3 regions of the Psychrobacillus sp. FSL W7-1493 genome follow, and region 2 is predicted to be linked to each of the others. Evidence: riboswitches for the same ligand, from Rfam matches in the RefSeq annotation. Region 2 holds a riboswitch; each other region holds the start of a gene.
What was found. A riboswitch is a leader RNA that binds a small molecule or an ion and turns the genes downstream of it on or off. The one in region 2 is predicted to bind S-adenosylmethionine.
Positions count from the first base shown of each region.

Region 1: linked by a shared signal. The riboswitch ahead of MKX96_RS17240 (5-methyltetrahydropteroyltriglutamate--homocysteine S-methyltransferase) and the one ahead of MKX96_RS14730 (methionine ABC transporter ATP-binding protein) in region 2 are both predicted to bind S-adenosylmethionine.
Region 3: linked by a shared signal. The riboswitch ahead of MKX96_RS11170 (MetQ/NlpA family ABC transporter substrate-binding protein) and the one ahead of MKX96_RS14730 (methionine ABC transporter ATP-binding protein) in region 2 are both predicted to bind S-adenosylmethionine.

Region 1 covers NZ_JBBOSB010000001.1:3,484,137-3,494,432, reverse strand. The annotation lists gene MKX96_RS17300 (MMPL family transporter) at 1-802, shown strand, start outside; gene MKX96_RS17295 (polysaccharide deacetylase family protein) at 904-1,632, opposite strand; gene MKX96_RS17290 (manganese catalase family protein) at 1,878-2,447, opposite strand; gene MKX96_RS17285 (spore coat protein CotJB) at 2,461-2,727, opposite strand; gene MKX96_RS17275 (AEC family transporter) at 3,172-4,077, opposite strand; gene MKX96_RS17270 (MarR family winged helix-turn-helix transcriptional regulator) at 4,291-4,710, shown strand; gene MKX96_RS17265 (DUF3147 family protein) at 4,698-5,045, shown strand; gene MKX96_RS17260 (helix-turn-helix transcriptional regulator) at 5,242-5,442, shown strand; gene MKX96_RS17255 (DUF3169 family protein) at 5,442-6,140, shown strand; gene MKX96_RS17250 (DUF6019 family protein) at 6,155-6,337, shown strand; gene MKX96_RS17245 (hypothetical protein) at 6,476-6,775, opposite strand; gene MKX96_RS17240 (5-methyltetrahydropteroyltriglutamate--homocysteine S-methyltransferase) at 6,876-7,982, opposite strand; SAM riboswitch class I at 8,098-8,200, opposite strand; gene MKX96_RS17235 (ABC transporter ATP-binding protein) at 8,273-10,009, opposite strand; gene MKX96_RS17230 (ABC transporter permease) at 10,251-10,296, shown strand, end outside.
Region 2 covers NZ_JBBOSB010000001.1:2,907,591-2,917,886, forward strand. The annotation lists gene addB (helicase-exonuclease AddAB subunit AddB) at 1-1,564, opposite strand, end outside; gene lepB (signal peptidase I) at 1,644-2,192, opposite strand; gene MKX96_RS14715 (TVP38/TMEM64 family protein) at 2,185-2,826, opposite strand; gene MKX96_RS14720 (AzlC family ABC transporter permease) at 2,961-3,644, shown strand; gene MKX96_RS14725 (AzlD domain-containing protein) at 3,646-3,954, shown strand; SAM riboswitch class I at 4,248-4,356, shown strand; gene MKX96_RS14730 (methionine ABC transporter ATP-binding protein) at 4,505-5,530, shown strand; gene MKX96_RS14735 (methionine ABC transporter permease) at 5,520-6,182, shown strand; gene MKX96_RS14740 (MetQ/NlpA family ABC transporter substrate-binding protein) at 6,194-7,057, shown strand; gene MKX96_RS14745 (M20 family metallopeptidase) at 7,075-8,277, shown strand; gene MKX96_RS14750 (CsbA family protein) at 8,587-8,838, opposite strand; gene MKX96_RS14755 (PDZ domain-containing protein) at 8,847-10,016, opposite strand; gene MKX96_RS14760 (S41 family peptidase) at 10,099-10,296, opposite strand, start outside.
Region 3 covers NZ_JBBOSB010000001.1:2,192,346-2,202,641, forward strand. The annotation lists gene MKX96_RS11120 (hypothetical protein) at 1-371, opposite strand, end outside; gene MKX96_RS11125 (hypothetical protein) at 617-892, shown strand; gene MKX96_RS11130 (MFS transporter) at 1,027-2,304, shown strand; gene MKX96_RS11135 (sugar O-acetyltransferase) at 2,410-2,970, opposite strand; gene MKX96_RS11140 (hypothetical protein) at 3,163-3,831, opposite strand; gene MKX96_RS11145 (hypothetical protein) at 4,089-4,298, opposite strand; gene MKX96_RS11150 (PaaI family thioesterase) at 4,511-4,987, opposite strand; gene MKX96_RS11155 (carbon-nitrogen family hydrolase) at 5,067-5,846, opposite strand; gene MKX96_RS11160 (pyridoxal phosphate-dependent aminotransferase) at 5,932-7,095, shown strand; gene MKX96_RS11165 (hypothetical protein) at 7,364-8,017, shown strand; SAM riboswitch class I at 8,343-8,456, shown strand; gene MKX96_RS11170 (MetQ/NlpA family ABC transporter substrate-binding protein) at 8,550-9,359, shown strand; gene MKX96_RS11175 (methionine ABC transporter ATP-binding protein) at 9,667-10,296, shown strand, end outside.

The DNA.
Region 1 (10,296 bases), 580 kb from region 2:
TGTTCTTTTTGAATCAGAGGAAGAAGTAACGGAGGAAGTTCAAGCAAGTATTTTGGAGCAGCTTCAAAACCAAGAGTTTGTAAACTCTGTACGTCCTACTGGTGTATCAGAGGATGGGTTAGCGGTGCAATACCAATTAACCTTTAAGGACAGTCCATATTCTACTGAATCAATGGATGCTCTCGAGAAAATGATAGAAGAGAAAGAGGATATCATTTCTGCATCGGATGCTGACGGCGACCTATACTTTGCAGGTGAGACGGCTGCTCAAGTGGATGATCGAGCAGTTAATGATCGTGATTTAATCATTATCGTTGTATTAGAAACGATTTTGATCTTCATTCTATTAATCGTGTTGACAAAGTCTATTAAAATGCCTATTTACATGATGGGAACCATTCTTTTGTCATTCTTAGCTGCATTAGGCTTAGGAATGTTCTTATCTAATTTATTCTTTGATATTGATACCATCAGTAATCGAGTTCCATTGTATTCCTTTGTGTTCCTCGTTGCGCTTGGGATAGATTATAATATCATTTTAATATCTCGTTTTATGGAGGAACGTCAAAAGCATTCAGTGAAGGATGCTGTTCAAATTGCAGTTTCTCATACAGGAGGAGTAATTTCCTCTGCCGGGATTCTATTGGCAGCTACATTTGCTGTCTTAATGACTCAGCCAATTCAATTATTGTTCGTATTCGGCTTCATTGTTGCGGTAGGTATTATTCTCGATACCTTCTTAATTCGAGGTATTTTATTACCAGCTTTAATCGTCTTGTTTGAAAAGGATAAAAATGAATAAGTAGAAATAATGAAAGCTTGAACCGTTAGGGATTCTAATGGTTCAAGCTTTTTACATGGATTAAGGAGTAAAAAATTCATCTTTACTCATACTAAAGACACTTATGGATGTAGTGACATTGTGTGTATTTCAATCAGCTCTGAGACAGTTACAAACCGATATCCCTGCCTCTGAAGCTCGGGGAGTATTTCTTCCAGTGCTTTAATAGTTTGAGAACGGTCCCCTCCAGAATCGTGGAATAAAACAATGTTGCCTGGCTTCACACCTGATAATACCTTTTTAACAATTTTCTTTGTACCTGGTCTTTTCCAATCCTCTGTATCCTGATGCCAAGACCACATAATTACTTTATAACCTTCATCAAACGCAGTGTTAATAATTTTGTCATTATACTGGCCACCTACTGGCCGATAAAAAATGGGATAGGTTCCTGTTATTTTATGAACTATATCATTTGTCTTTTCTAATTCTTCCTTTAGCTTAGCTGGGGAAATGGTTAGTGGATGTGTATACGTATGGTTAGCGATCTCATGTTCATCTGTCCCCATTCTAGAAACAACCTCTGGATACTTCTCTGCTCTTTCTCCAATCACAAAAAAAGTTGCTTTTGCATCATGTTTTTTTAATAAATCTAAAACCTGCGGTGTATATGTAGGATGGGGACCATCATCAAATGTAAGGGCGATAACCTTCTCATCTGTTTTTATCTCCCACATAACATATCCCTTCTCTTCGTAATAAGGTCGCCCCTTATCCATGGCGAAGGTAGTATAACCAATGCCAAAAAGCACAAGGAATACTACTCCAATTTTAATGAAAAGTGACTTCATCGCTTTATATTCCTCCTTGTAGCATATTTGGCGGAAGTATTATTTAAGTTATTGTTGCCCTAGCAAATAAGAATATACCAGCCAGAGAGCTCCCATTAAATGCAAGACGACTACAGGTACTATAATTGCAGAATGATTACAGGTGCCAGGGTTACATAATGATTACAAGTGCCTGGCACCTGTAATCATTCCGCAATCAAAAAATGCTTGGGAACTAGATTGGACTAGTCACCAAGCATTTCTATTTAGAATATTTTTTTCTGGTCTCTATCTTCTATAAGTAGCTCTACCGATTCCCTAAATCTTAAGGAGTGAATATTTTCCCTTTCTCTAAGGAAACGAAGAGCATCACTTACACCTGGATCATCACAAATGTCGATTAGCCATTGATAGGTGGCACGAGCTTTTTCTTCGGCGGCAATATCCTCATATAAATCTGCAATTGGATCACCCTTAGATTGAATGTATGCAGCGGTAAAAGGAACACCACCAGCATTTTCATAGAATAAAGAGTGTCCATGATTAACAAAATGAGGTCCAAGGCCAGCTTTTTCTAATTGCTCAGGAGTAGCATCCTTTGTTAGTTTGTAAATCATCGTAGCAAGCATTTCTAGGTGAGAAAACTCTTCTGTTGAAATGTCCGTAAGAATTCCAATTACTTTATCCGGAACCGTATATCGTTGGTTCATATAGCGCAGTGCAGCTGCGAGCTCTCCGTCCGCTCCTCCGTACTGTTCCATAAGATATCTAGCAAGCATTGGGTTACACGTCGTTACTTCTACAGGATAAAGCAGTTTTTTCTCATAAACCCACATTCATTTTCTCCTTTCATATTTGCCATGGCCATGGGGTAGAGTTCCATCGCCAGCCAACCTCTAATGCTTGCTTGGAGGGAGTAGACATTAAAGAAAGAGGTCCATACTGACCTTCATATTTCTTCCTGACTGCGGCGGCATTTTTTATAGCCTCCCGCCATTGCTCTAGAGCATCCAAATCGTCCGGGTGAGTATCGGTATAGAGAGTGAGCTCTACGACAACAAAATCCATTTGTTGGACCTGCTTTAATAGATTCCATTGATGATCGCTAGATGTCACGAAATTCCCTCCTCCCTATAAAATCCATCGACAAACTGAGGCCACAAGGAACCTTGCTTTAGCGCTTCTGCTGGAGTATTTTGCGGTAGACCAGGCTGTTGAAAGTTAGTAAAGAGCTGTGGAGGAAGCACAAACTTTCTTACTAGAATAGGGGGGCAAGGGTCCCGTGGAGAAACATATGGCTTAAAGCTGCCCCGAAACTGCCAATTTTCCATCTTGTAATCACTCCTTCAAACCAACCTATGTAAAAAAAATTGAAATAAGACTAGAAGGACAACCCAAAAAACAATTTTTAATAACGACTGCAGGTCTCGGGAGGCAAGGGATATAAAAAATGTTACAGGTGCCTGGCACCTGTAACATTCTCGATTCTTTAGATTATTTACAAAAAAAGACCACCTAAGAAAGGTATTCGGTAAACGCGCTTTAGAAAAGCTTTAGAATTTAAATTCCGAGAAAAAACAGAACGAATGGAATGGTAAGGATACTGAGAATAGTAGTTATAAAGGTTGTAAAGGATACTAAATCTGGTTCAGTTCCAAATTGTAAAGAAAGCATCGTTGTGTTTGCAGCTGTTGGCATGGCAGCTTGAATGATAAAGACCGTTTTAAGTAAGTCATTTACCGGTAGAAAAAACATAATGGCTGCTGCCAGTAAAGGTGAAACAAACATTCGAATAACCGTTGCTGTCGTAACAAATCGATATGCAACCTTTTTCCTTGAAATCACTGCCAATTGCATACCGAGCACAAGCATGACGGTCGGTATAGAAGCATCTGCAGCTAGTCCCACTCCTTCCATTACTGACTGAGGAACAGTCACATTTAGCACTTGAAGGAGAACTCCCAGTAAGGAAGCATAAACTAGAGGCATTCTTAAAACCTTATGTACAGCTTGCTGCCAGGTAGCTTTTTCCTCTCCACCTAACGAGGCAAAAAAGATTCCAATGGTGTTCATGATCAAACCGTGGAAAACCATTATCACAACAGCATAATCAAATCCAACAGCCCCTAAAGCAAAGAGAACAACTGGTGCCCCGTAGTTCCCGCTATTAGGAAAAACACTCCCTAAAATTAATGCTGCTAACTGAGGGCGGGTCGTCTGCATAAAAAGGGAAGAAAGCCACACGACTCCCAATAAGCAAAAGGTCAAAAGAAGACATGCCCCCAAAATATATACATAATCAATAGACAACTCATGCGTGTAAAACGTACGAAATGCTAAGAAAGGAGACATAAGATAAAGCGCAGCTGATGAAATAGATTTAATATCAAACCCTATCAATCTCTGCCCAATAAAACCAATAAAAAAGATAATAAAAACCGGCAAAATAATCAGCAATAAATCCATCCAAACCCACCCCTTAACCATTTCTTCAAATATTACAGGTGCCAGGCACTTGTAACAAAAACAAACCAAAAACAAACCAAACCAAAAAACTAGTCCGGTATCCGTAATATATATATAACTATATCATTTGTGGAATCTTTTTTCTGAAATAGTTTTAAGGGTATGTTAAAATTATATCGTATTATACGATATAAAAAACGGGGGGGATAAAAAATGAGTATACAATCAAATCAACTAAATCAGTATTGGACTGACATTTATTTTTATTTACATTATCCACATGTGGATAAAATTACTCATCAAGCAGTACGAATACTTCAACTTCTGGATAAACATTCGGATGCTGGAATTAATGAGGTAGCAAAGGTTTTGCAGATTTCACATAATACTGCGTCAGAACATATTAAAAGACTAATTGAGAAAAATTATATAATTAAAGAGAAAAGTGGAGAGGACCAGAGAAGAGTTATACTTCGCTTAACGGAAGTAGGGGCAGATGTTTTATATCGAAACACAAGTTTGGATGATCAAAAGTTATCGAAGATTATGAATCAACTCTCGCAGGAAGAAAAAATAATAATTGAAAAAGCATTTCAAACCTTAAGTGAGGTAGCTAAAAAATGTACATTTTAATGAAGGTTATTATATCCGCTATTATTATAGCTATGGTAACGGAGATTTCCAGGAGATTTCCCACCTATGGAGGTATTATTGCAGCATTGCCTTTAGTGAGCTTACTAAGTATTGTTTGGCTGTATGTTCAAGGAGAGCAATCCTCTACGCTTAGCAAGTTCGCTTTAGGAGTGCTATGGGGATTCCCAGCAACCGCTGTAATGCTACTGATCGTATATCTGGCATTACAAAATTCTTTGCATCTTTTTGTTTCCATCTTGTTAGGGATTGCTGGATGGTTATTCTTCTTATACATACAAGAAACCGTGGTAACTTATATTAAGCACATCGTCTAATGAGGGGCTGGTGTTGTTGCTACAGCACAGGTGGCAAACGAGGAAGCGCTTGTTTTAAATAAACTAAAAGAAATTGCAAAAGAATTGTAGACGAAAACACATTTGAATCGCATGACATTTTTTATAGTCATTTTGACAATTATAGTTGTCAAAATGACTATAATTGTATATATTGGAAAAGAGGAGGCGGGTAATGGTGAAAAGTCGTTTAAAGGAGTTAAGAGCAAGAGATGGACTCAATCAGACAGAACTAGCCAAGTTAGCTAAAATTTCTAGGCAAACTATTAGCTTAATAGAACGAGAAGAATATATGCCTTCTATATTAATAGCGGTTCGTATAGCTAGAATTTTTAATGACCCTGTAGAAAATGTCTTTTTAATAGGGGAGGAAGAATAATGAAAAAGGTGTTCACAACAATTGTTAGTTTACTGCTTGGAGGGGTAGCTGGTTTTACGATTACTTTTGCTATCATGATGGGTAAAGATGAGGTTCGAGAAGCATGGGACGATCCTGTAAATCTGATTTTATATATTGTTTTGGCTATGATCCTAACTCTTTTAGTAATCAGTCTTGTGTTTATAGGGAAGATAAAAACAGTGAATTCCCAAACATTTGAAGGGGAACAAGAGGATTTAATGGAAGAGTACAAATACAAAAAGGTCGCTGATTTGGGCATAGCTGCTAATATTTCTCAAGTCTTGTCTATATTAGCGGTTGCAGTTTCTATTCTAATGACAAACAATACAATTTTACAAATTGGTTTTATATTTTTGTTCTTAGCTAGCTGGATAACCCCAATGTTTAGTGCAAATTTTATAAAGACAAGTTATCCAGAAAGAAACCTTCCGAGCATCCATTCAAAGGATTATGAGCAACGGCTGATGGACTCTATGGATGATGGGGAGAAGTACGTGACTTTACAAGGACTTTATAAATCGCATCAATTATTCAACCTGTTTATGCTCACTGGTATTATTTTAGCTGTTGCATTTTCTTACTTTAGCGAGCAATCTCAAATTTTTTCTATAGCAGTAATGTGCTTAGTCTTACTGGTAGTGAACACAAGCTATTTAGTAGTTGTACGCAATAAATAAGGGGGATTTTAAAAATGACTACGGGACAATTGCTTTTATGGATAATAGGTTTATCTATACTTTTATACTTTATTATCAAGTGGGGAGTAAAAAATGGGATTAATGAGTCTATGTTAGTCTCAGAGGAAGCTAGAAGGAAATATCGACAAGAGCAAGAAGACAAGGTGCAAAGGTCCATAGACGATTTAAAGAACTAAGATTTCGTATTTCGGTAAGCCACCACTACAGAAATCCAATCAGCTATGATGGCTTATCTGTAATACTTGCTCGCTGTTTGTTTAGTATAATAAAAACTGATACCTGTCTTTAAAATAAGACAAGTATCAGCAACTTAGTTATCCTGCATGGGACCATGTAGTAGGGGTTCCTGCTTTTGGGCAGTTTGGAAAAGTGGAGCCAGCCTCCAGAAAAGCTTCATCTCCATCTTCATCCACATAGCGACCAGATGTAAATACTTCCTGCCCTGAGCTATGGGTATGACTTTCAGAGCGTTTCCAATAAGTAACTACTTCTGTATCGGGGCAAGAAGGGAATTTCGAACCCTTTTCTAAGGTTCTAGTTGTACCAGACTCACACGTATAATTACCGGTTTCTTCTACGACATCATCTGTTGTATATTCATAAACTTTACTCATCATACATTCCTCCTATATAGAACTGATATCTTATTTAAATAGATACCCTAACAGGCAAATGTAAAAACATTTCTACTTACTTTATCCACATGTGGGTAAGTCAGTTCCAAACATCCTTTGCTATTTGGACTACATGGCGAATTTTTGCCCATTGTTCCTCTTCAGTTAATATGTTTCCTTCCTCTGTAGAAGAAAATCCACATTGAGGACTCAAGCAAAGCTGTTCTTTTGGTACATATTTAGTAGCTTCTTCGATGCGAGCTTTAACTAATTCTTCTTCCTCTAGGTCCCCATGCTTAGAGGTGATCAGCCCTAGGACAATATTTAAATCCTTTCTATTAACATGTCGTAAAGGCTCAAAACCACCAGAGCGCTCATCGTCAAATTCTAAAAATAAACCATCCACATTTAATCCACCGAATATAGTTTCTGAAACTAACTCATAGCTTCCGCTTGTGATATAAGTGGATCGGAAATTTCCCCGACAAATATGCATGGTCACTAGCATATCAGCTGGTCTTTTAGAAATAGACTCATTAATAGCCATTGCAGAAAGGGATAAGGCTTGCTCAAGCGATAACCCCCTGTCCTTTAAGGAAACGAGGCCTTCCTCGGAAAAGGAGGTAGCCCATGAAGTATCATCAATTTGAAGATAACGACAGCCCTCATCGTAAATTGCTTGAATAAAGCCTTGATAAGCTGTGATTAAGTCAGAAAATAATTCCTCATCATTGTTGTAAACCCCTTCCTCAAAGGCTGCTCGATAATAAAGCATGTTCGGACTAGGGATAGTAAATTTTACAACAGCATCCCCAGCTGCTTCTTTTAAAAACTTGAAATGCTCAATCATGTAGTGGGTACTAAAGCCAATTTTTCCTGTCACCTTAATACCATGAGCTTTTGTTTGCACCCCTTTAAAGGAGAGTCCTTGATCGGTTTCATAAAATTCCACGCCATCAAGTCCGCTTAAAAAATCGAAATGCCACCATTTTCGACGAAACTCTCCGTCTGTAACTGAAAGTAGTCCAGCTTCCTTCTGTTTTTCTACGAGTTTAATAATTTCTTCATTTTCAATTTGAGTGAGTTGTTCTAAGGATATCTCTTTTTGTTCAAATTGAGCCCTTGCTTGCTTTAAACGTTCCGGTCTCAGGAAGCTTCCCACATGATCTGCTTTGAAAGGTGCTTTTACAAGTAATTGATTTGTCATATTAAATTCCTACCTTCTATTTATATTATGTTGCTAGTAATCCTGACTATAAAATCAAATAAAAAGAGGGCTCGCTTCATAAGAAGAGAGCCCTCAATATATATTGAAGTCATTCTTCTTATCTTCAAGACTTAATGTCTATTGGATTTAGCACCACACCTAAAAGGCTGGTTGCTGAGACATCATAGGGCCAATCCCTCCGTCTCTCTTGATAAGAAATAAAATATTAAATTGTCTAAATATAATAAAAATAAGTTTAACATGGGTTTTAAACTATTTCAAGGGTTACCTTACTTAGGGATAGCTACCCAGTGACCGTTAGAAACCTCTACAAGCTCAGAATTCTTTAATTGATACTTGTCAGTAACATTAGACTCTTCCATGAGCACACGCTTTTTCTTGGCCTCTACTTTTGGGTCAGGGATTGGGATGGCTGCTAAGAGAGACTTAGTGTACGGGTGCTGTGGATTAGTATAAAGCTCCTCACTTTCTGCTAGCTCTACAATTTTTCCAGAATACATGACAGCAACACGATCACTTATATGTTTTACCATGGACAGGTCATGTGCGATAAATAAGTATGTCAGGCCTAGTCTGTGCTGTAAATCCTCCAGGAGCTCTACAATCTGTGCTTGTATAGAAACATCTAAAGCCGATAGAGGTTCGTCACAGACGATAAAATCTGGCTCAACCGCAAGTGCACGAGCGATACCTATACGTTGTCGCTGTCCTCCAGAAAACTCATGTGGATAACGTAATGCATGCGAGGGGTCTAAGCCTACCAATACTAGTAATTCCTCTACTCGTTTCTTTCTTTCCTCTGCATTTTTGCTTAGACGATGAATATCTAACGCCTGCCCAATAATGTCTAGTACCTTTAATCGAGGATTTAAGGAAGAATAAGGGTCCTGGAAGATGATCTGCATATGCCGACGCATCGTTTTGAGCTCATTTTTACTTAAACGATTAATGGCCATCCCTTGATATAGCACATCTCCATCTGTAGGCTCGTGTAATCGAAGAATCGCTCGACCGGTTGTAGATTTACCTGAGCCCGATTCTCCTACAAGACCAAGAGTTTCTCCGGGCTTTATAAAGAAGCTAATATCGTCGACCGCTTTTAAGACATTCCCGCGACTTACTTGAAAATGCTGTTTTAAAGATTTAACTTCTAGCAGCGGCTTTCCATTTTCTAATCCAATAGAACGAAGAGGAGGTTTCTTCGGCTTTTTCTTCTCGTCTAAACGAGGCAAGGCATTTAATAGTTTTTTCGTATAGTCATGCTTTGGGTTAGCAAAAATTTCTTCAGTAGTTCCTGTTTCAACGATTTCTCCATTTTTCATCACTGCTACCCGGTCACACATTCCAGCGACAACTCCAAGGTCATGAGTGATTAAAATAATAGAGGTCCCAAAGCGCTTCTGCATATCCTTCATTAAATTTAATATTTGAGCTTGAATGGTCACGTCTAACGCAGTAGTTGGCTCATCTGCTATAAGTAGCGTGGGCTTACACGCTAAAGCAATGGCAATCATAACTCTTTGACGCATACCGCCAGAAAACTCATGCGGATATTGGTTATAACGTTCTTCACTATTTTTAATTCCTACAAGCTTGAGTAGCTCAATTGCTTGTGCCTTTCCCTCTTTTTTCGAGAGCTTTTGGTGCTTAATAAGGCTTTCTGCTATTTGAACGCCGATACGAATGGTTGGATTTAAAGAGGTCATCGGATCCTGAAAAATCATACTGATATCTTTTCCTCTAATACCTTCCATTTCCTTCTCTGTTTTTGTGTGAAGTTGGTCCCCTAAAAACTCAATGGAACCATTTTTCATGAAAGAAGGGGGAGAAGGTAAAAGGCGCATAATGGAACGGGCCGTGACGCTTTTTCCACTTCCAGATTCTCCGACTATGCCCAATGTTTCTCCTTTTTTGACTTCAAAACTAACCCCTCGAACAGCCTCAAATTCATTATCATTTGTTAAAAAGGAAATTTGTAAATCCTCTACTTTTAAAATAGTTTCCATGAAAACCACCTATCTGAATGAAATCTTCGTATTGTTTATAATTCATGCTCTGTTGTTAGAGAGCGTATATTTAAAGTAATATGAGCGGTTTCTACAAAAAAGAAGACTAAACACGCACATTAGTGGCGCATTTAACCCTACTCTAAATAGACTAAATAATTTGCGTTGACTTAATGGTAGTTCGAATCTATACTATACTATACCACTCGGATTTATACAATATAGAGAGGGGGTATTTAGTATGGGAAGAAAATTTTCTTCCAACGCATTTAGTTTTACCTACGGAA
Region 2 (10,296 bases):
CCTCCACTTCTTTAAGATTTTGCAGTTTTTCGTACACCTGTAATGATTCCATAAAGGTATAGAGCGCAATAGCTATATCTTTTCCTGTATTACATTCCTCCAGGGCATCTGCCAGATTCTTTATCGGCTGGATAAGAATATCTCTCGCAGCATGAATATCAGCCTGAATACTAAGCTCTTCATCCGTTTGTACCTTTGAATAGAATTCTAGGCCTCTATACTTTTTGTACACCCATCTTCGACTATCAAACCATCTATCCCCGTATATACCAAAGGACAGTACGAAATTCTCTAAACGATCTGCTCGCTCTCTCCACATCGTTTTAGGTGCATCGATCGGGAAGAAAAGATCCGTTTTAATCGCTCGGAACATCGGCTCATATTTCCAATCAGATTGAATAATTTCTAAAACTGTTCTGCTGAGCTCGATCAGAGGATGGTGAAGCATAGATTTCTTTTTACTTATGAAAAATGGGATTTCATATTGGGGAAAGGTTGTCTCTATTAGCCCTTCATAACTTTCAGTATCCCGGTGTAATATTGCCATTTCGTTATAGCGGACATTTTTAAAATGAGCTAAATCTCTAATTTGTCTAGCAACCGCATGAATCTCGGCGCGTCTATTCATTGCCTCCGTTAGCCTTAGTGCTCCGTTAGACATAATTTGAGAAGCTGGTATTTGATCGAAATTAGCTTCAATATGAGCAAGCTCTTCTGCTACGAACCGTCTTTGATCTTTAAAATGCATCGTTTCCTCTACCTGAACGTGTTCAGTCTGAGCCATTTCAATTAATCTAGCAGCTGTATTAGCAGGCTGGAAGAAAAGAGATTGCTCATCATAGGCATCTGAAAGACTCTCCATCGGCAGTGCAATAGATAGTCTCTTCACCTTTTTCATCAATGCTTGAATAATTTCTAGCTCTCGAGCAGTAAAGGAGGTGAACCCATCAATATAAATTTCTGAGGTTTCCAATAGATAGGAGTCCTTAATATTATTTGCGAGTATTGTTAAATACCCTTCTCCGTCTACATAGCTTGTCCCTAGCCTTTGTTCGATTAAATCAAGCATCATCATAATATCCGAGGATTTATCTAATAATGTTTGAGGGGCATCGACAGCCTTTAAGCTGCTAAAGGCATTGCTCATCGAAGAGGAGTCCACACAATAACGACTAAATTCCTTCAATAGCACTTCTATTTGGTCAGTGAACCCCCGTTTAGTAGATGCACGCTTAAACAAAGTAAATTCGTCCTTGTTGTCCTCTAATAAGCTACGAATAAGCATACGATAGCCAAAGCCACTAATTTCTTCTTTAGCTATACCACCTGTTTCTTGAAGAACACGCCAAGCAAGCCGTTTAAATGTACTCACTTGGGCGCGAATAATTCCAGTTACCCCTGAATCAGCGGCCATGTCATATTCACTGGAAAATGACATTTGGTCAGGTACTATATAAAAAATCGGATCTCCGAATGGAGCCGCATCTACTGATTGAACAATTTCTTGTTGTATAAACTTTGTCTTACCGGATCCAGACCGACCACTAATAATTCGTAATGACAAGCTAAACAAGCTCCTTTCCATAAAAAAAACGAATAATCTCCTACTCTCTATTGTACAAAACATAGTCAAGTGAGGGAAATTATTCGGACGTAAAATTGAAGGTGGCATCTGCCAATGGAAGGTATTTGAATTTAACCTCTCCAATAACTTCATCTTTATCTATAAAATGAAAATACCGACTGTCTAGACTGGCAATTCGATTATCTCCAAGTACAAAAAGCTTGCCTTTCGGTACCGTATTACTGCCAGTTAATTCAAGTAAATTAAAGTCTTCGGTAAAATGTTCATCTGGATTTTTATAAGCAAGATTACTTTCTAGAAATGGCTCCTTTATCTGTTTTTCGTTCACAAATAGCTCATCATTTTCATACCGGATTGTGTCTCCCGGCAACCCAATGACACGCTTTACAAAGTCTTCCTCTCCATTGTTAAAAATGATGACGTCCATACGGTTGATTGGAGAGATTTTACTAATTAATACCCTATCCTTATCCGCAAGGGTTGGCATCATCGACTTACCACTAACTTCATAATTTGTTACAAGAAACATTCTAACTACGACTACAATAGCTATAGCGATAGTTATGGCAATGACCCATTCCATTGTCTCCTGCTTAAATTTACTCAAATGTCTCTCCTCTTTTTCTCTTTCTTTTTATATTGACCCCACTTATGTCTTCTTCTACTCTCTTTTCAATTCTTTTTTCCACACGCTTTCCAATAAACCATAAGATAGCAATAATTAGGATAACAATTGCAGTTCGAACCGGTTGTGTAACAAGCGCTTTAAGATCTGAGCCGATAAAGCTAACGACAAAAATCATAATGAGCTTTCCTGAGGCTACAGTCCATAAATACGTATGTTTTTTTATATTCGATAACCCTGCTACGATATTAACCAGAGCAGATGGAGTAAAAGGGAAACAGATCAATAGGAATAGTGGTCCAAAACCATTCCTCTCTACCCATAATATTAATTTTTGTATTCTTTCATGCCTAGTTATAAAACCTAAAACTCTGGCCCGTCCATATTTACGAATAACTAAAAATACAGTATAAGCTCCAACAAAGGAACCAACCCATGATAATAAAAATCCAAACAATAAACCATAAGCAGCTACATTAGCAACGATAAAAACCACTAATGGTAAAAATGGCAGAAAGGCTTCCAGAAAGGGCAGAAAAATGCCGATAATCGGGCCAAGTGTCCGATATTCTTTTGTTAAATCAGTAAGTGTCTCAAACGATAACCAATCTGGCATGTCTCTCTCCTCCGCCTATGTATATTTATACTTTCCCCTTTTATTGTATACATAAAACTATATTCTTATAGTATAATTTTTTCATTATGTAAAAAGGATGTGAATATTTTGTGAATAGATCTTTCGCTAGCGGGATGCGGGATGGACTAAGTATCGCTATTGGTTATTTTCCCGTAGCTCTCACCTTTGGCCTATTAGCAAAAACCTCAGGATTGTCTCTTCTGGAGGCAACCGCCATGAGCATATTTGTCTACGCTGGAGCAGCCCAATATATGTCCTTAACGCTTATTACAAAAGGGGTAGACCCTATATTAATTGTATTAAATACTTTTGTAGTAAATATCCGTCACTTTCTTATGACGGCATCACTCAATGAAAAGATGCAAAGCGAGAAACGATGGATAAAAGGAATTTATGCATTTGGGATAACGGACGAAGCCTTTTCGGTTCTTGCTACTAAAAAAGGCGAGAAAATTTCCACCCCGTTTGCATTTGGTGTCGTGATTATTGCCTATAGTAGCTGGGTTGTCTTCACTGCAATTGGTCATGCGATTGGTGCAAACCTCCCTGCTTTTTTAAAAGCAGCGATGGCTATAGCTTTATATGCCATGTTCATAGGATTACTAGTCCCGTCTATGAAGGATAACCGAAAAGTAGTCATGCTAGCCCTCATTTCTGCTGTGATTAATGCTTTTTTTTACTGGACTAGCTTACTTTCTACTGGATGGGCTATATTAGTCGCAACACTTGCTTCTTCTATTCTAGTTGAAATCATCTATGCAAGAAAACAAAAAAGCTTGCCAAAAGGAGTGTTATAAATTGGGTAGTTGGTATTGGTGGATGCTTTTTGGTATGGCAGTTGTTACTTACATTCCTCGAGCATTTCCTTTAACATTTTTAGAAGGCAAGGAACTGCCACCTGTTATTTCAGGTATATTACGTAATATCCCTTTTGCTGTTTTAGGGGCATTAATATTTCCAGCAGTTTTATACATACAAGAAGGCGATATTTTATTTGGTTTTATAGGTGCAATCATTGCTTTTACTCTCGCCTTTTTATTTCAAAATGTGATGGTAGTAGTCCTTGGAACAGTTGGTTTTTTAGCAGTTTATAGCCTCTTTATATAAAGGGGTTAATTTCTTCAAAAAATTCATTTTATTAAACATGCATTTTACGAATTATGATAGAGTGGCAGCGACGTCTGATAGCTTATCGTTCACCGACGAATGCCTCCTCGTAGAGTACAAAACTTTATATTTTTAATAATTCTCTCTTAATTGTCCGTGACTTTAATAAATTTGTAATTTAAATATTGCATATTATAGTTCAAATTACCCTAATTTTGAAAACCTCTTGACTGTTATGTTTTTATTGTTTAAAGTTTAAAACAATTCTTACAACAATTAAATAGCACATCACTTTCTTATCTAGAGAAACCGAGGGATCAGGCCCTATGACGTTTCGGCAACAGGTTCAAATCTTTGAATACTGTGCCAACTCCTGCAAGCGCAATGCTTGAAAGATGAGAAAAGTTGGCTTTTTCGTAAATTCTGGAGAGCTTTCTTTTTCTTATCATTTTTAGATAAGAACAAGGAAGCTCTCTTTTTCTCGTGATAGAAAGGTAGATGACTATCTTTTGTCTGTAACGAACCAATGATGTATGAGGAGGTAATTTGAATGATCGAGTTTAAAAATGTTTCCAAGACCTTTCGTCTTGGCAAGCGGGAGGTGCATGCAGTAAAAGATGTTTCTCTAAAAATAAAAGAAGGTGAGATATTTGGCATCATAGGATTTAGTGGTGCGGGAAAGAGTACGCTGCTCCGACTAGTTAATATGCTGGAACGTCCTTCTGCAGGCTCTGTATTTATTCAGAATATCGATGTTAAATCATTGACTTCCAAACAGTTACGAGCAAGACGAAGAAATATTGGAATGATTTTTCAAAACTTTAACTTGTTCCACTCTCGAACAGTTGGCGGAAATATAGCTTACCCTCTAAAGCTAGCGGGCTTGAGTAAAAATGAAATTACAAAAAGGGTGAATGAACTTCTTAGCTTTGTCGGGCTTTCTGATAAAGAGAAAGATTATCCAAGCCAGTTGTCTGGTGGACAAAAACAGCGCGTTGGCATTGCTCGAGCTCTTGCAACATCACCTGATATTCTCATTTGCGATGAAGCAACTTCTGCATTGGATCCCGAAACTACTGCAGAAATTCTTCGCTTACTTAAAAAGGTGAATAAGGAATTTGGAATTACCATTTTGTTAATCACACATGAAATGCACGTCATTCAGTCCATTTGCGATCGAGTAGCTGTAATGGAAAATGGAGAGGTTATTGAATCAGGAGACGTATTCGATGTATTTACTGATCCACAGCATCTTACCTCTCAGCGCTTTATACGATCTGTACAACAGGATCTACCTTCTCCACAAATTTTAGAGGATTGGCGTTCTCGAGGAGGCAACGGCTTTTATCGAGTAATCTTCAAGGGCGACGTAACAAATAAAGCCATTTTATCTCAAATAACTCAGAAGCATCGCATTCATTTCAATATTGTTTATGGTTCTATACGAGAGTTACAGGAAAGGCTTTTTGGAGATTTAATCGTGTCTTTTGAAGGCGACACGGTGGCAATACAAAGTGCCATTAATGAGCTAGAGACAATCGTTGACATTCAGGAGGTGGCAAAGCATGAAAGTTGATTGGAGTACTTTCTGGCCAAGGATTGTAGAAGCTACTGGGGAAACCATTATTATGGTTATTGCCACTTTAGTATTTGGTTCTATTTTAGGAATAACGATTGGTCTTCTATTATTCGTAACACGAGAAAGAAACATTTTAGAAAACAAAATTGTTTTTCAAGTGTTGAACATATTAATCAATATTATTCGACCAATCCCCTTTATCATCTTTTTAGTGGCCATCTCTCAGCTCACTAGATTTGTAATGGGAACAACTATTGGAACTGCAGCCGCCATTTTCCCAATGACCATTGTCGCCAGCTTTTCTATAGCTCGAGTTGTGGAAAATAACTTAGTTAGCATTGATCCCGGGGTGATAGAAGCAGCGCAAGCGATGGGTGCAAGTCCATTACGAATTATATTTACCGTTTTAATACCTGAAGCTCTAGGACCTCTTATTCTCGGCTTAACCTTTATAACTGTTAGCTTAATAGACTTTTCTGCTGTGGCAGGAACAGTCGGTGGAGGCGGACTAGGCCATATAGCAATGACCTATGGATATCAGCGTTTCGATGGAAGTGTCATGCTCGTAACCGTCGTTATACTCATCGTATTAGTTCAGCTTGCCCAGTGGTTAGGTAATGCATTATCAAAAAAATTCATCAGACGATAAGGAGAATAGATATGAAAAAAATTAGTTTATTAGTAATTGCTCTTTTGGCAGCAATAGTCTTAGCAGCTTGTAACGACTCTTCAGCTGCTTCAGACAAAGATACAGTTAAAGTGAAAATTGGTGTGAATGGCTCAGATGGTGCCCAGTGGCCAATATTAAAGGAGAAAGCAGCAAATGAAGGTATTGAAATCGAGTTAATAGAGTTTGCAGACTACACTTTACCCAATAATGCCTTAGCACAGGGAGATATCGATTTAAATGCCTTCCAACATATTTCCTTCCTATCCCAATACGTAAAGGAAAGTGGAAATGACCTTGTTCCAATTGGTTCAACCATGTTTGCTCCTCTTGGCGTTTATTCGGAAAAAATTAAAGACATTAGTGAAATCAAAAAAGGCGATAAAATTGCTATTCCAGATGACCCATCTAACCAGGCTCGTGCACTTCGTTTGTTAGAGTCTGCTGATTTAATCACCCTTTCAGATAGCTTCGGGCTTTTTGGAGATCCAAGCGGCATTGTCGAAAACCCATTGAACTTAGATATTATTCCGATGGTTGCCCAACAAACACCACGAGTGTTGCCGGACGTTACTGCTTCTATCATCAATAACGGCGTTGCTGGTCAGGCTGGCTTCTCACCTGGTGAGGACCCTATATATAAAGAAGAAGGAAAGGATGAATCCATCTATCCTTATGTCAACACAATAGTAGCCCGTGGAGAAGATAAAAATAACGAAACATACACACGTATTGTCGAATTATATCAAGAAGAAGATATCCAAAAAGTTATCACCGAGGATACAAAAGGCGGATCCGCTTTAGTTATTTTAACGCAAGAACAACTAGATAAAACATTTGAAGATCTAATCAAATAAAAATAGGAGGAATACAGATGAGTATTGTAAAAGAACCAAAGGAATTATTGTTAAAGTCAATTGAGGAAAACAAAGAATTATACGTGCAGGTCAGTCAGGAAATCCATAATAATCCTGAAATCGGCAACCAGGAGTTCTTCGCTAGTGCAAAACATGTAAAGCTACTACGTGACGCCGGCTTCGAGGTAACTACTTCCGTTGCAGGCCATGAAACATCCTTCTACGCTATAAAAAAGGGAGCAAAAGAAGGGCCAACCGTAGCTTACCTTGCAGAGTATGATGCCCTTCCAGGACTAGGTCACGCATGCGGGCATAATATTATCGGAACAACGAGCGTTGCAGCTGGAATTGCCTTAGCAGAGGCCCTCCCTCTTACAGGAGGAAACGTAGTCGTTCTTGGGACTCCCGCTGAGGAAGGTGGACCAAATGGAAGTGCAAAAGGAAGTTTTGTAAAACACGGTTTCCTTAAGGATGTTGATGTTGCACTAATGATTCACCCTTCTGGTAAGACTTCTTTAACTGGTGAAACACTGGCTGTGGATCCATTAGATTTTCATTTTCATGGGAAAGCAGCACATGCATCTGGATCTCCAGAGAAAGGAATAAACGCTTTAGACGCTGTCATTCTTTTATTCAATGGCATTAATGCCCTTCGTCAGCAGCTTCCAAGCAATGTACGTATCCACGGAATCATCACCCACGGTGGAGATGCTCCAAACATTATTCCTGACTACGCTTCTGCTCGCTTCTATATCCGAGCAGAAAGCTGGAAGAAAACAGAGGAAGTAGCAGAAAAAGTCCATGCTATTGCAAATGGCGCAGCACTTGCAACAGGAGCCTCCGTACGAATTGAGCGATTCCAAAACGAGGTTCAGGACTTTGTATTAAATTCTAAATTAGATGAAATTCTTCATGAAGAGCTTGAGGCAGTAGGAGAGTTTGTCCATACAGAAAAACGAAAAGGCAAAGGATCAACAGACGCTGGCAACATCAGCTATGCTGTCCCTACTGCCCATCCACATATTAAAATTGGTCCAGATGATTTAGTAGGTCACACCATCGAGTTCCGTGAAGCTGCCAAATCCCAGCTTGGCGACGAAGCACTAATTAAGGGAGCTAAGGCTCTAGCCAATACCGGCTATCGCATCCTAACTGATGCTGAACTGCTTCACAACGTACGAAAGGAATATGAAGAAGCGCTAGCTAAGAAGCAAGATTGAGATGAATACCTGATTCGCTGAATGATAGCCTATGGTTAAATGGTGAAGTTTTGGCATTTGGGTAGAAGTGTTGCAGTAGCCGCTGAAAGTATTGTACATGGGCAAAGTGTTGCGGGAATGACTTCAAGTGTTGCGCATTTTACCCGAAGTGTTGCGCTAAATGGGAAAGTGTTGCACTTACGGCTTGAAGTGTTGCACCAATCCAAGTATCTCACTTTACCAATTGACTTCCTCTTGCCCCCCCCTGTTTGAGGAAGTCTACTAAACTATTAATTTCCATCAGTCGATAGGTAAAAAAAAATCCGCCCTTTATGGGGCGGATTTTTTGTCGCGCGCTTTCATATAGCTAGCATACCAAAATCCAAATGTCAGAGATGCAGCATCTAATATATAAATCCACCAACGATGAGTATAGCCTGCATACACAGATGCTGCGAAGAGAGCGACTGTTAGTAGCAAGGCCACATATCGATTAAAGGTAATTCGAGTAAATAGCACAACTAACAAAGCAGGTGCAACAATCGCAAGTATCACTTGTGTTGGTATAGATAAAGTTTCCATTGTTTCTCCTACCTTACTAAGATTAATCCTAGTCTGTAATGGTCATGTCTAAACAAAACATGCTGTCTCAATCGAAGCTCTCCATTATGATCCAATACTTCTAATCTACAATGGGCTGCATTGATTTGAACAGCTTCATAAAGCTCTTGCTCATCTGTTACTTTTTGTCCGTTTACTTTAACTATACATTCTCCAATTTTTAAGCCCATCTTTTCTGCTGGAGAGTCGGAAAGCACACCAGCAATCATTACCCCATTTGATTGCGGAGACACAGCAAAGGAGCCATTACGCTCTCTTCTATACTCAACAAAGGATATTACTAGTCTTCCTATTACTCCCAACGCCAAAGCTATTAGACTGATAAGTGGTTCTATATAGCCTACCGCTGCTACAACTGTCACGATTATTCCTAATTGCCACACCTTTTTTCCGTACATAGGGAAAAAATTCTCTGCCAGCGAATGTCTGCTTTTTTGTTGAAAGCCTATTACAAAAGGGAACAATATTAAAGAAAATGTAGACTCTCCTAAAGTAAACTGTGGCCAAAACGGTAGATATGTATGTATAACATCTCCAGGTATGACTAATAGAATCGGTAACAACCAAAGTCGTTTAGTAACATATTCCATTGCCTCGCTGCCTCTTGCCGTTTTAACCAATCTAGGCGAAGCATTTGTCGCTCCATGCTTTTGGATAATATAACCCTCTGCTATCAGCAATAAACCTGCTAAAATAGCAATTGGAACAATGACTTGTCCATCTATATCTTGTCCAACAATCTCCCATGAAAATATTTCATAAGACCAATCATAGAAAAACATGATATAAAAAGTAGCTACCGCTAAGGCAATTGCATAAATTGCAGAACCGGCCTGATACATAAAGAGTAGAACAAATAAAATCATCCATACACTATAAACCATTAACCAACTGGACGGTATAACCAATCCAACCGCCACACTAATTACAGATATAATAATTGCCCATACATAACCATCTAGCAAAAAATGCTTGGCCTCTGTCCAACCCCAAAGTATTCTCGCTCGAAATTGTTTTCTCTCTCTCTTCACCCGAAAGTATCCGATTAATACAGAAAAAAGAAGTGTTATATAAACAGCTGGATGAAGGAAGAAACGTCCAATCCCTTTTGCCAATTCTATTAATATTTCTTGTACCATACGAATCCTCCTCGCTTACAACATAGTCTTCCTATTATTGTAACAAACGAGGAGAACTTCCGTATAGGTTTATTGTCTCAAGTTACTTATTTAAGGTGTGAATTATATAACTTACACCCATTTGAAGCTGCTGATCATTCTCTTTGCGCGCCTTATACTCATTAATTGTGTTCGTTAAATCCTGAAAGAACGTCTCATCTAGCTTCGAATTAATTTCTAGTTTATTTTGCTCTCTATATTTATCTATGGCTTCAACAGTAGCTTCATCAAAATAACCGTC
Region 3 (10,296 bases), 720 kb from region 2:
GCCATTCGATGATTCAGCTCACCTGCATCTAAAACAAAAATTAATCTATAGCGTAAATCCCTTTCCTTCTCAGGCACCAATAATCCATAGTTAGGATAGTAATAAGTACCAAACTGAGGAATATGATAAATACACAACCCTGGATCTTTATGTTCTAGCATACTTAAATATGTGTTATTTAGTCGTTTTAAATCACTTAACATTTCCAGGAAATCTTCTTTTAAACAGCGTATTGATTTTGAATGTACGGCAGGGAAACTGTGACCAGAACGGAAACAAATGTTGAATTTTACGCTCATATCATTTACTGATTCTATATTTAGTTCAACTTCACAAGTTGGTTGTTCTGTATAGTCTTTTAATATTGCCATTAATAAATCCCCCTTAATCTATTATTTTTATATCAAGATATATAAATTTATAGTCAACTATTAGCAACTTGTTTTATAGTAGTATTCCAACAAACCGTTGATACACCCTCCTTCCGCTTTTAAACTACTTCTATATTTAACGAACTTTGCTATAATTATACTAATTAAATAACCAATCCTGTCTAACCACTTTTTTAAAGATATAATCAAATAAGCCATAAAATATGACTTAACAAGGAGTAAATATGAAAAACAAAGTGATTGAGCAATACGAACAAGATGAGAATATGATGATTCAATTATTTGCACAATGGTGTATTAACCATGAAGTAGACCCTTTTGCACTTTATCAAACTGCCTATCCGGAACAAGCAACGAATGAAGCTTTAGCAAAAGCAGTAGAAGAAACAGAAATAAATGCTGTAGATGTAGACACTCAAACCGTAATTCAAGTACTACAGTTGTTTGGCAATGACCATCTAGCCTATGTTGTTTCCGAAATTTCAATTAAAATGAAATAAAGCTATTCCTATTCGCGGGGAATCCTCTCTCTTCCCACCATTATGGAACAAAAAAGAGTTGTAAAATTTCAGAAATTTTTACAAACTTTGTTACAAATCATGTACAATATTATCAGACGGGAAGGGGGAAAATGATGAAAAAGTTTACAAAGGAAGAAAATAGTTGGGCTCTTTACGACTGGGGTAGCTCCGCATATTCCATCATAATTACTACTGCAATTTTTCCTATTTTTTATAAAGGGTCAGCTACTGCTGCTGGCATTGATACAGCTGATTCAACGGTTTACCTTAGTTATACGATTGCGATTTTTACGTTTATATTAGCAATGATCGGACCAATCCTTGGTACCATCGCCGATTACAAAGGCTTTAAAAAGAAATTTTTCTATTTCTTTTTCTTTTTAGGAGTAACAGCAACTGCATTGCTTGCCTTTATCCCCTATGACAAATGGTATCTATTTTTAATTTGCTATACTTTTGCTGCTCTGGGTGCAACTGGAGCCAATGTTTTCTATGATGGCTTCATTGTTGACGTCACCACTAACGAGCGAATGTCTCGAGTATCTTCTAGAGGTTACGGTCTAGGATATATCGGTAGTGCTATCCCATTTTTAATCAGTATAGTCATCATTCTTTTGGCCAGCAATAATATCATTCCTATTTCAGATATCACAGCAAGCCGCATTGCTTTCCTTATCACCGCAGCTTGGTGGATTATATTCGCTATTCCGATGTTTAAAAATGTAAAACAGATTCATTATATCGAGCGAGAAAAAAATCCAATTACACAAAGTTTTAAACGACTTGGAAAAACGGTTAAGGAGATTCGTCAGTACCGGGCATTGTTTCTATTTTTAATAGCATATTTCTTTTACATTGACGGTGTAGGAACCATTATTTCAATGTCTACTGCCTACGGTACGGACCTAGGCTTAAAATCTACTGATTTAATCATTGTTCTATTTGTTACCCAGGTAGTCGCAGCTCCATTTGCAATTCTATATGGTAGGCTGGCGGTTAGATTTTCTGAAAAGAAAATGTTATATGTAGGGATTATCGTCTATACAATTGTATGTACGTATGCATTTTTCTTAGAAACTATCACTGATTTTTGGATTTTAGCTATGCTAGTAGCAACCTCTCAAGGTGGGATCCAAGCATTAAGTAGATCGTATTTCGGCAAGCTAATACCAAAAGAAAATTCTAACGAGTTTTTTGGGTTCTATAATATTTTCGGTAAATTTGCTTCCATAATGGGACCTTTATTAATTGGATTTACTACACAAGTTACAGGGAATTCCTCTTACGGTGTATTTAGCTTAATCATCTTATTTATTATTGGAATAATAGTTTTGACACAAGTACCAGAACCAGAAGAAGCACCAAAGCCTGTACCAGTTGATGCTGTCTAATAGTTTGCAAAAAGTGAAATTGCCACGCGCAATTTCACTTTTCACTTTCTGTATGAAATTTAAAATCTCTATACTTTGATGCTCCCGTTGCTCCTAATAAGCTCATTATATTTCAATTTCTTTAATTACTTTTGCTGGATTACCCCCTACCACCACATTCGCGGGCACATCTTTTACTACGACAGCTCCAGCTGCAATAACAGCATTATCTCCAATATGGACGCCTGGATTGATAACTGCATGTCCCCCTATCCAAACATTATTTCCAATCGTGACAGGTTTTCCATACTCTCTGCCGGAATTACGTTCTCCTGGATGCAGAGGATGTGTGGCTGTATAAATTTGCACACTTGGTCCAAGCATGCAATTATCCCCAACGCGAACTTCACAAACATCCAATATGATACAATCAAAATTCGCAAAAAAGTTGTCACCAACATGCGTATTATAGCCATAATCAAATCTAATCGTTGGCTCCATATAAACTAATTTCCCTGTAGAACCTAATAAGTCCATTAGTAGTTCACGGCGTTTTTCCCCTTCACTTTCAATAGTCTCATTATAAACTCTTACCTTTCTCCTTGCCTCTTCCCTGTCTCTAACTAATTCGGTATCTGCTGGATTATACAATTCACCGGACAGCATTTTTTCTTTTTCAGATTTCATTTTTATCCTCCTCATCTTTATACTTAACTGGCATTATATCTCTTGACCAAAGCCTAACACATTTAAGGTAGTTCCAACTTATTTTTTTTATATTGATCGTTAGACTTCTCTTGCCATTAGTTTAGTTAAATTCAAAAAGACAACCCAGTAATTTATTGGGTCGTCTTAAATTCTTTAAATATTTATTTGAATTTATTTAGATTGGAGCTTATCTTTTATGAGCCTTCTCTTTGTCCAAATAAGCGTAAATAATAAGAACAATTCAAATGCATTCGTGACCGCACCGCTCTCTACATTGATAGGAACCGCACTACCAATTGTCATAATGATTGCACCTATAAAAAAGACGGGCCATTTTGTTTTCTTCCAAAGAATAGCACTAGTCACGATTAATACAAGTGTTACTAGAAGAATCATAATTGGTGGCCCTGAAGCTTCTTCTGTAGAGACATATCTAAGAACCCCATATTCCTCCTCAGCCTTTAATGTAAGCTGAGACGCTTCCAACCATATTTCAATACCTATTAAAATCAATGTATAAATAATAGCTGATATCGTAAGCCATTTTTTCTGAGCCCATGCTATTCCACTTTCCTTCAATGTACCAACCGCAAATAAGACAAGTAATGGAGTTAAAAATGCATGCGTCCAAAATCGTAAGAGATTCAAGGTTTCCAGTAAATCGCCTTCACCGATCCATCTCCCTATACCAATTATTCCATTATCATAGATAAGTGCCAAAATAATAAGATACACAAAGCTTGTCCACTTGAAAACATCTTTTTTCTTTATTCCTATTAATCCCCAAATAAAAAGCCCTATATATGCCGCTGTAAAAAATAAGTATAAAATAGTATCCATTAGTTTCCCCTCCTTTATTACTTCTTTCCCATAAAAGAGGGGTTATAATCTTAAATTTTAATAGTTGTTTTTAACAAACATCCTATGTTCCATTACTAAAAGTTTATCATATGTAAAAGAAAAGCTAGAAAACAGGATCATAAGGCTATTTCAAGGAACTGAAATGCAATAAAAGCTGAAAAATTCAACTCTAGCTCATCATTGTGTTTCTATCTATTAACGATTATATTTTTATTTTATCTTATTTTATCTGAGGCTTAATCAGTGTCGTCATTTTTGAATTGAATATATTTTTGCGTTAATAATCCCGCATGAAATACATTTAATAACATTAAAATGTAGAACACAACCGGTCCAAAGAAAAAACGATTACCATCATTAAATTGTATAAAAGAAAAGGAAGCAATAATAAAGAGAGTGGCAGTTATTGTGGAAAGTATTAATTGACCCTTTGCAGATTTTATCATTTTGTCCCTCCTTAAAGATTACAAATCATTCAACTCTACCTCAATGACCTAGATCGTGTCATTTAAAGTCTCTACATTGATAAACCCTTAATATTTTAACATAAATATCCAGTTACAACATGGGTAACCGACCTTTGCAGAAAGTCACTATTTTCCTTTGCTCAAAATTAAAAACACAGGAAAAAAATATCCTGTGTTAACTGTTATATTTATTATTTTGCAAACGTTGCAGGCATGACAACAGCGATTACTTCCCCTTTAGCACAAAGGACGTCTCCAGCAAACACCTCAGAAGTCACCTTCCACTTTTTTGGATGTATTTCTTCCACCGTACCGATAGCCTTGAGTTCAACTTTTTGTGGTGTTGGTTTCAGAAAATCCACATGCAGTGAACCCGTCACAAATCGTGGAGGTGCCTCACCACTGCCAGGCTCAAATCCATTTTTTCGGTGAAGAGCAAGTGATGCTGAGCCGGTCCCGTGACAATCTACCAAAGCCCCTATTAATCCACCATACACAAAGCCAGGAATTGCAGTATGCTCTTCTCTAGGTTGATAAATTGTTTCTGTTTGATCTCCATTCCAATATGTCTTTAAATGATACCCCTCTTCATTTAAACGACCACATCCATAACACCAAGCAAAATCATCCGGATATTCATCCTGTATAGCAATTTTGTGTTCTGTCATTATTTCTCCCCCTTTAACAAACCATACAAAAAAGCAAACTATCAGTCAACTTAAATTAAGAGTTTTCAAATAAATATTATTATTTATATAATGATTCTCTCCTATCTTGAAAAACCGGAATTCTACCTCTTACTTCTTCTACAAGATTTAAATCAATATCTACTAGACCGGTAGTTTCCTCCTCATTACCTAACCATACTATTTCTCCCCAAGGGGCAATCACCATCGAGTTACCATTAAATTCATTGTTCGAGTCTTTTCCTACTCGATTTACTGCCACTATATAGCATTGATTTTCGATTGCTCTTGCCTGCAGAAGAATTTTCCAATGATCAATCCGGGCTGCTGGCCACTGTGCAGGAACAAATATTACCTTGGCTCCTAGTAAAGAGTGAGCCCGAAACCATTCAGGAAAGCGAAGATCATAGCATATGACACCTGCCATCGTTATATTCTCGATTTCGAATAAGTTTTTCTTGTTTCCTGCTTTTAAATACAAATGTTCATCCATTAGCTTAAATAAGTGGGCCTTATCATACTCTGTTATGATATCTCCAGAATCATTTACAATATACATCGTATTATAAAAATGGGAATCCTTTTTTGTAGAGACAGAGCCACCGATAATGTGAATATGTAATTCCTTCGCTAGCTTGGTTAATAATCTCTTTGTGTCATTCCCCTCTTTATCAGCTATTTCTTCTAATCTAGTCAAATCATATCCCGTGTTCCACATTTCCGGTAAAATGATTAGTTTAGCTTCTTGCTTTGCAGCCTCTCTAATCTTCTTTTCAACGTTTTCAAAATTTTCTTTAGGATTACCAAATGCTATATCTAACTGAACACAAGCAATTTTCATACCGACACCACCTCTAGACATAATACTAAAAAGGTTATAAGATTTGACTAATATATGCAACTATTTAGAAAAAGAGGTATTGCCCATGGAATTTTCTGATCGTTTAAAAAATCTTCCTCCCCAGTTTTTTGCAACATTAGTACAAAAAGTTGCAAAGGCTGTGGCAGAAGGAAGAGATGTAATAAATCTTGGACAAGGTAATCCCGACCAGCCTACACCGGATCATATTGTAAAAGCATTATCAAGTGCTGCTAAAAACCCTCAATCTCACAAATATTCTCCATTCAGAGGAATAAATGAGTTGAAGCAAGCAGCAGTAGATTTTTATGCACGCGAATACAACGTAAATTTGGATCCTAATACAGAAGTCGCTATTTTATTTGGAACTAAAATTGGTTTGGTTGAACTACCTTTAGCTTTGATGAATGATAACGAGTTAATGCTTCTTCCAGACCCTGGTTATCCAGATTACTTATCAGGTATTGGGCTAGCCAATGTACAATTTGAAACAATGCCACTATTAGAGGAAAATGGTTTTCTTCCAGATTACGAGCAGCTTTCTACAGAACAAAAAGAAGCTGCGAAACTGATGTATTTGAATTATCCTAATAACCCAACTGGAGCTTCTGCCACTTCAGAATTTTTTCAAGAAACGGTAGATTTAGCGAAGGAAAATGGTATAGCCGTTGTACATGACTTTGCGTATGGAGGTATTGGGTTTGATGGAAAGAAACCAGTTAGCTTTTTAGAAGCAAAAGGCGCAAAGGAAATCGGTATTGAAATGTATACACTCTCTAAAACCTACAATATGGCTGGATGGCGTGTAGGTTTTGCAGTCGGTAATTCTAAAATCATTGAAGCTATCAATATTATACAAGACCATCTCTTTGTCAGTCTCTTTCCTGCGGTTCAGTCTGCAGCAGCCGAAGCATTAAATGGCTCTCAAGAATGTGTAGACGAATTAGTAGCACTTTATGAAAAAAGAAGAAACATTTTCATAGAGGCATGTAGAAAAATTGGTTGGAACGTAAAAGCTCCAGAAGGCTCTTTCTTCGCTTGGCTTCCAGTTCCAAATGGCTATACTAGCGAGGAATTTGCAGACCTTCTTTTAGAAAAAGCTGATGTTGCAGTCGCTGCTGGAAACGGCTTCGGTAAGCATGGAGAAGGTTATGTACGGGTGGGGTTATTAGTTGATGAGGATCGACTCGTCGAAGCTGTAGAAAGAATAGAAAAGCTACAGCTTTTTTAACAAGTAAATCAGTTTCTGTTTTTAAAATAACCAGTATTTTATTTTGAAAGTTTACTTAAAACTTCTTGCAAAAGTTATTTAAAATGAAAATGGCTATGTTAAAGGCAAAGGTAGACTTATGTAAAATGGTATTAAAAAGTTTGTGAAAGAATGTATTTAAACTAACGCTCGAGGCTAGTTTAATGAACTCAAAGCCTATATATTAATTTATTTCAAAATATGAATGTAATTTATGTTACAATTGGTTAATTATTGTAGGAGGTAAAAAATGAAAAAAAATATTTTTATAGCGATTGTATTTACTTTAGTAGCGATATTTTCCTTCACTATCACATCAGAAGCTTCATCAACACAAGTTATGTGGGGGAAAACGGAATTAAAAAAAGGTCAGATTGGTAAAGTAACACTTTACGCAGATGTGGCAACATATAAGGCGGATGGCTCTAGAGGAAAAGTGTTACCAGCAGGTGGAGAGTATCGTGTCTATACATTCCGTACAGATATATACGGAGGAGAATACGGTCTAGGGGACGGATTGTTTGTCAATATGTACAGTGCTTTAAAGTATGAAACGCCTTCTAAAGCAAAACTTGCATTATTAGTAGATTCTTCTACAAAAGTTATGTGGGGAAAAACGGAACTTAAAGCAGGTCAAATCGGAAAGGTTACAATCCTTAAGGAAACTACTTTATTTAAAGTAATTAATAGTGTTGATGGTGGCGAACCTGGTCTTGAACCTATCCGACAATTAATGCCTAACGAAGAATTCCGAGTGTATTCAGCTAAACAACCACTTGATGGATATGTTCCCATGTATGGTCTAGGTGGTGGGTATTATATTGTACAAAACAATACCATGTTAAATGGAGTTACTGTAAAGTATGAAACTCCATCTAGAGCAAAACTTGCATTACTGAATTAAAATAGTCACCGAAGGGGCTTTAGTAAAAAAATGCACATAAAAAGTGAGCTTGGAGATACATTTCCAGCTCACTTTTTATATGAATTTTAAATCACCCCTTACCTTTAACATAACCATGAAAATAAAGCGTAAAGCTAAATGTAAACCTTTTAAATGCTCCCATCTTAGTATTTCCACATAAATCACTTTTGTATAATTATTTATATAATATTCTATTTGAATTTTTCTAAACAATTATAAAAATATAAAAATATCTATTGACTTCAATAGAGCAGTGTAGTAAATTCTTTCTATAGTAAAAACGAAAAACTTAATAGATTATTATCTCTTATCAAGAGTAGCTGAGGGACTGGCCCGTTGAAGCTCGGCAACCATCTATACTAAAAAAGTATAGAAAGGTGCTAAATCCTGCAAAACATTTTGTTTTGGAAGATAAGAGAGGACAATACATATTTGTGTGCCTCTCTTTCTTTTGAAAGAGAGGCTTTTATATTTATTCGTTTTTATTAATACATATTCAGGAGGAATTACAATGAAAAAATTTAGCTTAGTGTTATCAGGAGTTTTATTAACAGGGTTGCTCTCGGCTTGTGGTGATGATGCTACATCAGGACCATTAGATGAAAATAAATTAGTTGTTGGCGTTACGTCAGGTCCACATGAACAAGTTACTGAGGTTGTTGCTGAAATTGCAGCACGTGATGGACTAGAAATTGAGATTAAGGCTTTTTCAGATTTCATACTTCCAAACACTGCCCTTGATGAAGGAAGCTTGGACGCAAACAGTTATCAAACTCTACCTTTTCTTGACTCATTTAACGAAAATAATGATACAGAGCTAGTACCAGTCGCTGAGACTATTTTACTTCCAATGGGCGTTTATTCTGAAAAGTATACATCCTTCGATGAACTGCCAGATGGAGCTACCTTTGGACTACCGAATGATCCAACACAAGGTGCACGAGCTTTAGACATATTAGAAGTAAATGGTTTTATCAAAGTGAAAGAAGGTAAAAAAGGAAATGCTTCTATTCATGACATTGAAGAAAACCCTAAAAACCTTGAATTCGTTGAATTAGAGGCAGCGCAAATAGTAAAACAGCTTAGTGAGGTCGATGCTGCAGCAATCAATTCCAATTATGCTTTAGAAGCTGGTATTAACCCTGGAGAAGAATCAATTTTGTTAGAGTCAGCTGATTCCCCATACGTTAACCATATTGTTGTTCGTAAGGAAAACGAAAATGATCCTGCCATCCAAAAATTCATTAAAGCATACCATTCCGACGAAGTTAGAGAATTTATTGAAGAAGAATTCCAAGGCTCCGCACTAGCAGGTTGGTAAATTAGAAAAGCGTAGGCGCCTATCTCTAATCGACAGGCAAATGGGAAAATGCGAGGAGGCAGGTCCACAGCCACCGGAGTATTTTCCCATTTGACCCCGAGGGGCAAGGCGCCGAAGCTAGACATCAAGAAAAGCACAGGCGCCTATCCCTGCCCCGACAGGCAAATGGGAAAATGCGAGGAGGCAGATCCACAGCCACCGGAGTATTTTCCCATTTGACCCCGAGGGGCAAGGCGCCGAAGCTAGACATCAAGAAAAACGTAGGCGTATAGCTCTGCCGGCGTTTCTTTAGAAAGGAAGATCATTCATGATAGTTTTAGAAAATATTACCAAAGAATTCAACAGTAAAAGTAGTACGGTAAAGGCTGTAAATAATGTAAGCATACACGTAAAAAAAGGTGAAATTCATGGGGTTATAGGCTATAGCGGTGCAGGGAAAAGCACGCTCATTCGCTGTGTTAATCTCTTAGAGAAACCAACATCCGGAAAAGTATACATAAACGGCAATAACATTACCCCCCTCCCCCCAGCGAAGCTACGTATGGTACGAAATAAAATAGGAATGATCTTTCAAGGATTTAACCTTCTAAAAACAGCAACTGTTTATGATAATATTGCCATTCCATTAAAGCTACTCGGCTATGATAAAACAGAAGTAAAAAGTAGAGTAGAAAAGTACTTAGAAATAGTTGGTTTATCTGATAAGTATAAAAGCTATCCAAACCAGCTTTCAGGAGGGCAAAAACAACGCGTCGCAATAGCTAGAGCCCTTGCACAGGAACCCGAAGTACTATTAAGCGATGAAGCAACAAGTGCATTGGATCCTGAAACTACTGATTCCATTTTGGATTTGCTATTAAAAATAAATAAAGAGCTGGGTATCACTATTCTACTAATCACTCATGAGATGAATGTCATTCAAAAAATATGTGATCAT